Regions from separate parts of the Heliomicrobium sulfidophilum genome, predicted to be linked through region 1. Evidence: riboswitches for the same ligand, from Rfam matches in the RefSeq annotation. Region 1 holds a riboswitch; the other holds the start of a gene.
The links. A riboswitch is a leader RNA that binds a small molecule or an ion and turns the genes downstream of it on or off. The one in region 1 is predicted to bind S-adenosylmethionine.
Positions count from the first base shown of each region.

Region 2: another riboswitch for S-adenosylmethionine. It lies ahead of AC0CW1_RS09275 (methionine ABC transporter ATP-binding protein); the one in region 1 lies ahead of AC0CW1_RS16235 (homocysteine synthase).

Region 1 is NZ_JBVTZZ010000005.1:2,220,886-2,225,695, reverse strand. It holds gene metX (homoserine O-acetyltransferase MetX) at 1-483, opposite strand, end outside; gene AC0CW1_RS16235 (homocysteine synthase) at 499-1,794, opposite strand; SAM riboswitch class I at 1,903-2,025, opposite strand; gene AC0CW1_RS16230 (ComEC/Rec2 family competence protein) at 2,277-3,203, shown strand; gene AC0CW1_RS16225 (hypothetical protein) at 3,439-3,843, opposite strand; gene AC0CW1_RS16220 (VanW family protein) at 3,887-4,597, shown strand; gene AC0CW1_RS16215 (MTAP family purine nucleoside phosphorylase) at 4,601-4,810, opposite strand, start outside.
Region 2 is NZ_JBVTZZ010000005.1:751,966-756,775, forward strand. It holds gene AC0CW1_RS09265 (MetQ/NlpA family ABC transporter substrate-binding protein) at 1-106, opposite strand, end outside; gene AC0CW1_RS09270 (methionine ABC transporter permease) at 175-828, opposite strand; gene AC0CW1_RS09275 (methionine ABC transporter ATP-binding protein) at 821-1,723, opposite strand; SAM riboswitch class I at 1,854-1,961, opposite strand; gene AC0CW1_RS09280 (methyl-accepting chemotaxis protein) at 2,283-4,334, opposite strand; gene AC0CW1_RS09285 (double-cubane-cluster-containing anaerobic reductase) at 4,570-4,810, opposite strand, start outside.

The DNA.
Region 1 (4,810 bases):
GAGGAGCAGCCGCTCGATGCCCAGGTGATCGACGAGCGCCTTTTGCACCCGCACCATGTCCCGGATGGTGTAGACGGGAAAGTCCATCCCGTAGGGCCGTCCCGTCGCCGCGTTGACACTGGCCGGTCCTGTCGTTCCCCGGCATCCGCCAAGCACGTTGGAACAGATGATGAAAAAGCGGTTTGTGTCAAAGGGCTTGCCCGGGCCGATCAGGTCGTCCCACCAGCCCGGCGCCTTGTCAGCCAGTTGGTTTTTGCCGGCGGCGTGGTGGTCCCCCGTCAGGGCGTGAGCGATCAGGATGGCGTTGGAACGCTCCCGGTTCAGGACGCCGTAGGTCTCATAGACCACCGTGATGGGGCCGAACCGGCTGCCCGATTCCAGCACAAAGGCGTCGGACCCCTCGGCAAAGGTGAACGTTTGGGGTTGGACGATCAGATCCCAGTTTCTCATCAACCCCCGGTTGGCAACGGCCCCAGTGCTCATTCGGATCCCGCCTTCTTATGCCCGGCCTTCAGCGGCCCGCAGCGCCTGATCAAGGTCTTCTATCAGATCATCCGGATCTTCAAGGCCGATGGAGAGGCGCACCAGATCGGGGCTGACGCCGGCGGCGCGCAAAGCCTCCTCAGAGAGCTGGCTGTGGGTCGTCGACGCCGGGTGGATGACGAGAGACTTGGCGTCGCCCACATTGGCCAGATGGGAGAAAATCTGTAAGCTGTCGATAAAACGGCGGCCGGCTTCGACACCGCCTTTGATCCCGAAGGTAAAGATGGCGCCGGCGCCTTTGGGCAGGTATTTTTTCGCCAGAACGCAAGAGGCGTGGTCATCACATTCGGGGTAGGAGACCCAGCCCACCAGGGGGTGGTTGCGCAGGAAATCGACGATGCGGCGGGTGTTGCTCACATGGCGCTCCATCCGCAGCGAGAGGGTCTCCACTCCCTGGAGCAGCAGGAAGGAGTTAAAGGGGCTGATGCAGTTGCCCATGTCGCGCAGGAGCTGCACCCGAGCCTTGACGACGAAGGCCGCCGCTCCGATATCCTTGGCGTAGACGATGCCATGGTAGCTCGGGTCAGGGTGGGTAAAGCCGGGGAACTTTTCGTTCTGGGCCCAGTCAAACTTGCCTGAATCGACAATGACGCCGCCGATGGAGGTGCCATGGCCGCCGATGAACTTGGTGGCTGAGTAGACGACGATGTCGGCGCCGAAGTCGATGGGTCGGCAGAGGGCTGGTGTGCCGAAGGTGTTGTCGACGATGAGGGGGATGCCGGCTTCATGGGCGATGGCGGCGACTCCCTCGATGTCCAGCACATCGCACTTAGGGTTGCCGATAGTTTCGCCGTAAATCGCTTTTGTCTTTTCATTGATGGCGGCCCGGAAATTGTCAAGGTTCGAGGGATCGACGAAACGAACCTTGACGCCAAGCCGCGGCAGCGTGTGGGTGAAGAGATTGTATGTCCCGCCGTAGAGGCTCGTAGAAGCGACGATCTCGTCTCCGGTGGCGCATATGTTCAGGATCGACAAGGTGATGGCCGACTGGCCGGAGGAGAGGGCCAGGGCGCCGACGCCGCCGTCGAGGGCGGCGAGCCGTTTCTCCAGCACGTCCGTCGTCGGGTTGTCGATGCGGGTGTAGATGTGGCCGGGCTCTTTTAAGGCGAAGAGGTTAGCGGCATGCTCCACATCGCGAAAAGCATAGGATGTGGTCTGGTAAATCGGAACCGCCCGGGAAAGGGTGTCCTGGTCCGGCACATGGCCTTCGTGCAGGGCGATCGTGTCAAAGCGCCATTTTTTCTCTGTCATGGCTATGCTCCCTTCTTGTCTTTTCATCATGTAAAAACACCCTTCAAGCGGGAAAAGGGGCGGGATGCAAAAACCCCCTACGCAGACGCAGGGGGTATACTTCTATCCGCCTCATCTGCCAGAACGGGTCTCCGTCCTGAAGGAATTGGCACCATGTCGCATCAGTTCCCACCGCTGCGACGGGTTGCCGGGTTTCATCGGGCCCTTTCCCTCCACCTCTCTGGATGAGTGTATTCAATTACAGGCCAAGCCCCCATAGGGCAAGCGCTTGGAGATTATTGTACCTGTGACAGCCTTCGCCGTCAATTGAAAAAAAGAAAGGTAACGGAAAATTTACGCTTGGCGGCTTAGCGCCTTATCGCCCAAAAAGCTGGTGTTCTTTTACAAACGGATCCGCCCGCCGACCTCTTGCCCCTGCCCTCTCATGAAGGGAATAGCTCATCGCCGTGGAATTAGACAAAAAAACAAAAGGAGGCCTTCTGTTGCACCATCGATGGTTTAAACCGCTCTTCCTGTCACTGTTTCCGTTGCTGCTGGCCCTTATCCTTGCGCTCACAGGCTGTTCCAAATCGGCGCCCAACGCCAACGCTCCTGGTTCAGCAGGATCGCCATCCACTTCAACCGCCTCATCGCAACCGGCCGCCCAGGGCGTATTGAAAGTCCATTTCATCGATGTGGGACAGGCTGATTCCATCTTGCTCCAGTCTCCCGGCGGGCGTTTCGTCCTTGTCGACGGCGGCAATGTGGACGATGGTCGGCTGGTTCTCGAGTACCTGAAGCGTCAAGGGGTCAAGGAACTGGCCGCCGTCGTGGCGACTCACCCCCATGAGGACCATATCGGAGGACTGGACAAGGTCATCAAAAGCTTCCCTGTGGGACAGGTCTATATGCCGAAGGCCACGACGACCACAAAAACCTTTGAGTACTTCATTAACGCCGTCAAGGCAAGCGGCGCCAAACGTGTCGAGGCCAAAGGCGGCGTGAAACTCGATGCGCCTGATTTTAACGGCGCCTTCCTGGCTCCCAACGAGGCAAACTATGAGGAACTGAACGATTACAGCGCCGTCCTCAAAGTCACCTACGGCAAGGTGTCCTTCCTGCTGACGGGAGACGCCGAAGCGCAATCGGAAGGGGAAATGCTGGCGCGCGGCTATGACCTGAAAGCCGACGTGCTGAAGGTCGGCCATCATGGGAGCTCAAGTTCCACAACAACCTCCTTCTTGAAGGCTGTATCACCCAAATACGCCTTTATTCCTGTAGGCGAAGGCAACGACTACGGCCATCCCCATAAAAAAATCCTCGACAGACTGACCAAGGCCAATGTACAAGTCTTCCGGGCCGACAAACATGGCGCTGTGGTAGCGACCTGTGATGGGGAAAGGGTCACCTTTGAACCGGAAAAAAGGTAAATGAAGCAAAATACGTTGAAGGCGTATTCACGATCTGAGTCGGGAGCAACTCCCGGCTCATTTTTTGTTTTCACGATTCTAATCCCGCACCGATATGAATAAAAAAGTGTAGTAGGTTATTTTTTCCATTTTTCAATGGCATCTGGTAGGCCTATTTTTTCGGAGGTGATTTTTTGATTCAAGGTGGCTCTTTGAAAGGTCCTATTCGTTCCTGCTTGCTGGCCCTTGCCTTGGTTCAGGTCTTCGCTTGCAGTGACGCGGAAGCGGTTTCATCGCAAAAGGCATTCGCTCCGCAGCCATTTATCGCCGTCACCGCCACAGGGACAACACCCGGCAAGGCGTCCACCTCGACTGGCGCGGCAATCCCCGCCATATCGTCGCCCTTTGGTTCTACCTCACAATCGACGTCTAGCACCACGGGCACGTCGGGGACGATGGCCACCCCTGCCGGGACCTCAGCCGTGGCGACACCGACCGCGCCAGCAACACCGGTTCTGGAAAGGCCCTCTCTGTCAACGCCACCCAGCACGATGCCATCAACACTGCCACAACCGTCAACAGTGCAGACACCGCCACAACCATCAACATCGCAGTCACCGGCAACACCGCCCGATGCGTCAGTAGCGCCAGCACCTGGCACGGTTCCTGCAGTCCCGCCCGTTACCGTACCTGTTGCCCCCCTTTTGTCGGGAGGAACGATCACCCTGCATATCGGGGAAGAGACCTTTGCCTTCGTCCCCGGAAGAGAGATTGGCGGCGTAGAAGCCGGTAAATGGACCTACATACCCTCAAAGGACCCCAAAGAAGCGCGCATTGCCGCCGTTCTTTTTGCCGATTCTCTCCCGACCCATATCCGGGTTCGCGAAGGCGCTGTGGACATGATCACGGAAGCCTTGACTGCGGCGAGCGACGCCGAAATCGCCATCCCCTCCTGGCGCCTCGCCTCCGATGTGCTGCTTTCGATGGAGCACGTGAGCGTGGCCGGAGGTAAGAACGCCTCGGTAGCCCTTGACCACATCGACGGTTACGTGCTGCAGCCTCATCAGGTCTTTTCTTTTAATCAGGCTGTCGGCCCCCGTAAGGCGCAGAACGGTTTTGGTCCCGGCAAGGTCCTTATCGGCAATCAATACTACACCGACATGGGCGGCGGCGTCTGCTTCTCATCCACCATCGTCCATCAGGCTGTCGTCCATGCCGATGAACAAAGCGGCCTGAAAGTGGTCGAACGGCACCGGCACACCCGTCAACCGCCCTACGTGGAACCAGGCGGCGACGCCACCGTTTATTACGGCGTCATGGACTATAAATTCCGCAACGGCAACCATATGCTCGCCATCGAGAAAGTGAAGACTGACGATGGGATGGGCCTCCGCTTCTGGCGGGCCGTGAACTAATTGTTACTCGCTCCGATCGCGCAACAGCGTCGTCTTTCGCAAGGTGGCGCACTCGCAGCCGAGATGGGCTTCTCCTTGTTTTTCCGGCAACATTTCCAGGGCCATGAGCAACCGTCGCGCCGCCGGCTCTGATTCCTCATAGAAGATGTCCTTCAGTTCCTGATGGGACCAGTCGGTGATCACCCCTTCAGCGTAGTTGACCACCAGTTCAAG
Region 2 (4,810 bases), 1.5 Mb from region 1:
CCCCGGATGTGGCGCCGCAACCGGCTGCGCCGAGGGCGGCGACGGAGAGCACCAGGAGGCCGCCGATGAGGCGGGTGATTTTTTTCTGCAGCAGTTGGTTGAACATATTGTCACGACTCCTTATTTGTTTATTGCTGTGATATTGGTTGCGTTTCTCGTCTTTTTTGTCAGCGTTTATACCAGCCCGCGGCGCTTGCGGATCCGCCCGGTGAGCCAGTCGCCGAGGCTCTGAAAGATTTGCACCATGGCCACCAGTACTACGACCGTCACCCAGGTCACATCGCCGTTGTTGCGCATATAGCCTTCTCGGATCGCCAAATCGCCCAAACCACCTCCTCCCACCGCGCCGGCCATGGCCGAATAGCCGATCAAGGTGACAAAGGTGATGATGATCCCCAGCAGCAGGCCGGGGAGCGCTTCCGGCAGGAGCACCTTGCCGATAATTTGTCCCGGTGTCGCCCCCATGGCGCGGGCCGCTTCGATGATGCCCTTGTCGACCTCTTTGAGGGAGGCTTCGATGATGCGGGCTACAAAGGGGATGGCGGCGACGGTGAGGGGGACGATGGCAGCCTGGGTGCCGATGCGGCTGCCCACGAGCAACTTGGTCAGGGGCAGGATGGCCACCAGCAGGATGATGAAGGGGATGGAACGGAAAATGTTGACGGCGATAGCGAGGAAGCCGTTGACGAGCCGGTTGGGCAGAACGCCGCCCTTTTCCGTGACGACCAGGAGGATGCCCAAGGGAATGCCGAGGAGCGTCGAAAGACCTGTCGCCGCGATGACCATGTAGAAGGTCTCCCAGGTCGCCAGTAGGTATGCCTCATTCACGGTCGATCACCTCCACCTTTACATCGCGGGAGCGAATATAAGCAAGCGCCTCGTCGACCTTGACCGCTTCGCCGGTCAGTTCCAGCAGCAGCGTGCCGCAGGGTGTCTCGCGGACGGTGTCGATGTTCCCGAAGAGGATGTTGGCGTCGTCTCCCCCTTCCCGGGCGCCCCGGACGAATTCCTTGACGACAGGAGAACGGGGGTTGGTGAAGACCTCGCGCACCGGGCCGGCCTCGATGATCCTGCCGCCTTCGATGAAGGCCACCTCGTCGCAGATCTCCTGGATGACCTGCATCTCATGGGTGATCAGGACGACGGTCAGGTGGAAGCGCCGGTTGATGTCGGCGATCAGGCGCAGGATAGACTTAGTCGTCTGGGGATCGAGGGCCGAAGTGGCCTCGTCGCAGAGCAGGATCTTCGGGTGGTTGGCCAGCGCCCTGGCGATACCGACGCGTTGCTTCTGCCCGCCGCTCAGATGGGCCACATAGGTGTCTTCCTTGTCTTCCAGCCCGACGAGGGGCAGCAACTCCTTCACCCGCGCCCGGATCTGCCCTTTGTCCATGCCGGCGATCTCCAGCGGGAAGGCGATGTTCTCGCCGACGGTGCGGGAGGTGAGCAAGTTGAAGTGCTGAAAGATCATGCCGATCTGCTGGCGGAGCGCGCGCAGGCGGCCATCGTCAAAGCGGGTGATGTCCTCGCCGGCGATGATGACGCTGCCCTCGCTGGGCCGCTCCAGCATGTTGATCGTGCGAATGAGGGTGCTCTTGCCGGCGCCGCTCGGCCCGATGATGCCGTAGATCTTCCCCTTAGGGATGGTGAGGTTGATCCCGTCGATGGCTGTGAAGGGGCCCCCGGCGGTGGGAAAGACTTTTTTCAGGTTGCGGATTTCGATCATGGGTTTCTCCTCGTTTCAGTGATGTGAAAAAACTTCGGTAACATGAAAAACCTCGGTGACACGAGAAAAATGATAGAACAAAACAAAAAACCTCTTCGACAAGAAGAGGTTTTGCGCACGCTTATTCCCCTCCTTATCTCCCAGGATGCGTCGCATCCCGCAGGAATTGGCACCGTGTTATTCATAACCGGTTGCCGGGCGTCATCGGGCCAGTCCCTCAGCCATCTCTTGATAAGAAGTCCCTATTTGGTTGTCACGCGCTTGAGTATAACAAGCACAAACTTTGCTTGTCAATCTGTTTTTTCTCCTCCTCGCCTGTCCCAGGGGGAGTCGGTCTCGTCACGCCGGTGCGCCGCGCCACCTCATCGACAGCCCGGGTGATTACCGATGTCACCTCTGCCGACAACTCCGCCTCGGGTACGAGGCTTGCCAGGGAGACGATGTCCGTCCCGTGCCGGTCGTGAAAGACAGGGATGTCAAGGATTTCAGACAGCCGCTGCTCGATCTCGAAGCACTTCGGCGCAGAAATGGAGGCCTTGTCTAGCCTGACAAGGGCGCTCTAGGGGTCAAGGCGAAATTGTTTGGCTTTTTCTTGGAGCGATTGCGAGGACTGGCTGAGCTGGCTGCTGCGTTCGGCCATTTCCTCAGCCACAGCCGCCTGCTCCTGCGTAGAGGCAGCCAGTTGTTGCGAAAGGGCCGAAAACTCGCCGGCCACCCCTTCAATCACCCCGGCCGACGCATTCATCGCTTTCACGGAGGCAGAGATCAAACTGACGGCTTCCTGCATCTGACGAACGCTGCCCTCTGTGCGCATGGCCGAACCGATGACCTGCTCCAACGCTGCGGCCCCTTGCCGGATCAGGCCCACCTGCTCGCCGATCGAAGTCACGTTGGCGTTCATCAAATCGACCGTGCCCGAGGTCTCCTGCTGCATGTTGCTGACAAGGCTCGTGATTTGAGCCGCTGCTCGGGCCGATTCCTCGGCCAGCTTGCGCACTTCATCGGCGACGATGTGGAAACCGCGCCCATGCTCGCCGGCTCTCGCCGCTTCAATGGCAGCGTTCAAGGCGAGCAGATTCGTCTGCTCGGCAATGTCGGTGATGGAGGTGGTGATCACCCCAATTTCCTCGGATAGCCCGTTGAGCCGGCGAATCGCCGCCGTGCTGGCGTCGACGGACTGACTGACGCCTTGGAGGTGCTGGGACGCTTTTTCGATGGTGTCGTGGCACTGGGCTGCTGCCGCCGTCGATTGGCGGGCATCCTGCGCCAAGGTCTGTGAGGCCGCTTCCCCCTCATGGACATGCAATTCGCTGGCTCGCACATGGTCGCGAAAACGGGCGACCTCCGCCACCTGTTTGCCGGCGCCTTCCGCCAACCCTCCGACAGCTTCGGCGAGTTGTGTCGCCGCCTCACCCACCTGGTTGGCCGATTCGGTCAGGTGACAGGACGATTCGTCCAGTTGTTTTGACTCTGCCATCACCTGGCTGACGATGCCGCGCAGGTTGACAGTCATTGTGGCGAAAGACTGGGCCAACTGGCCAAACTCGTCTTGAGAAACAACTTCGTTTTTCGCCACCGACAAATCGCCCTGGGCAACGCGTTCTGCCTGTTCTTTCAGGTGTCGCAGCGGACGGGCCACACGTCGCTCGATCAGCAGATACATCAGTAGGGCAAAGAGGGCTACGGCCAGCAGGAAAATGGAGAGGTTCGTCCAGAGCAACCGTTTCGCCGGCGCATTGACTTCCGCTTCCGGAATGGCGGACACAAGCTTCATCCCTGTGTTGCCGATCGGCACAAAAACGGCATGCTGGGCCACCCCGTTTATCGTCAGGTAAGCCAACCCGACTTCTTTGGCTTCCACAACCTGTTTTCCAAACTGCTGCAACCGGGGATCCTGCTCATCGAGGATTTTATCTTTTAGGTTCTTACTCTCATCGGAGTGGGCTAGGTAAAAGCCCTGCTGGGTTATTATAAATGCGCGGCCTTCCTGGCCGACGCGAATCTGCCGCACCGCTTCAGTCAGTTCCTTCAAGCCAATATCGACAGTAGTCACCCCGATCCTCTTCCCTGCCAAACGGATAGGATGACTGGCGGTAATCATGGGAACACCTGTCACCGTGTCCACATAGGGCTCGCTCCAGACGGCTCCGCCGGGGCTGTTCATGCCGTCTTTATACCAGTCGTATTGATGATAATCAAACTCAGCGTTGCTATAGTCCCAAGTCAGTTTAATCTCATTGCCCTCTTTATAGAGGTAGGGGCCGAAGTACGTGCCTTTCTCCGGATAGGCGCCTGGTTCTAGCCAAAATCCTGCGCCGACACTCATGGGCAGGCTCCTCAGGTGTTCCCGAGCCATGTTCAACAAGCTCTCACTATGTTGGGGACCTAAAGCGCCCACATCGTTGGCGATGGTTTGGCTCATAGCGCCGGTGATGGCGATTTGCGACTCCAACCGGGCCGCCTCCATCTCCGTCTGCAAACGCATGCGCGACAGCGCTGATGCATCGACGTTATCCTTGGTGTACATAAAACTGATAGCTGTTTGAACGGCAAAAATCGCCACGGTAAGCAAGAGGGTAAACCCCACTAACAATGACTTGATACTTTTCATCGCCACTCACCCTTTCCAATTGTGATTGTAATTACAATTACGACGCTTACCATGGTATTCCCTTTTCCTCAAGTGAAGGCTTAATGGAAACTTAAAATTTCGATAGCACATCTAGCACATACATTAAACTTTTTATTTGACTTGTTTTTTTGAAAAATAAAAAAACCGCAATTCCTCCCAACAGCAGTTGGAAAGGGAATTGCGGTTTTACTTTCCCCTCGGAGTAGTCGCGCCTTTACACCCCGCCGAGCATCTCCAGGTAGGCTTGCACCCGCGTGCGGATCTGCTGGCTGTCGCCTTCCGAGTAGTCTGTCTCAATGTGTAGGACGGGGATATGGCGCTGCTCCCGCAGGTAGTCGCGGACCATGCGCGATTCTACGTTGTAGGTATGGCAGCCCTGCCAGGTGATGTCGACGACGCCGTCGGCCTTGTACTCGTCGACGAGGCGGACGAGCAGGTCCAGGCGATCCGTGTTA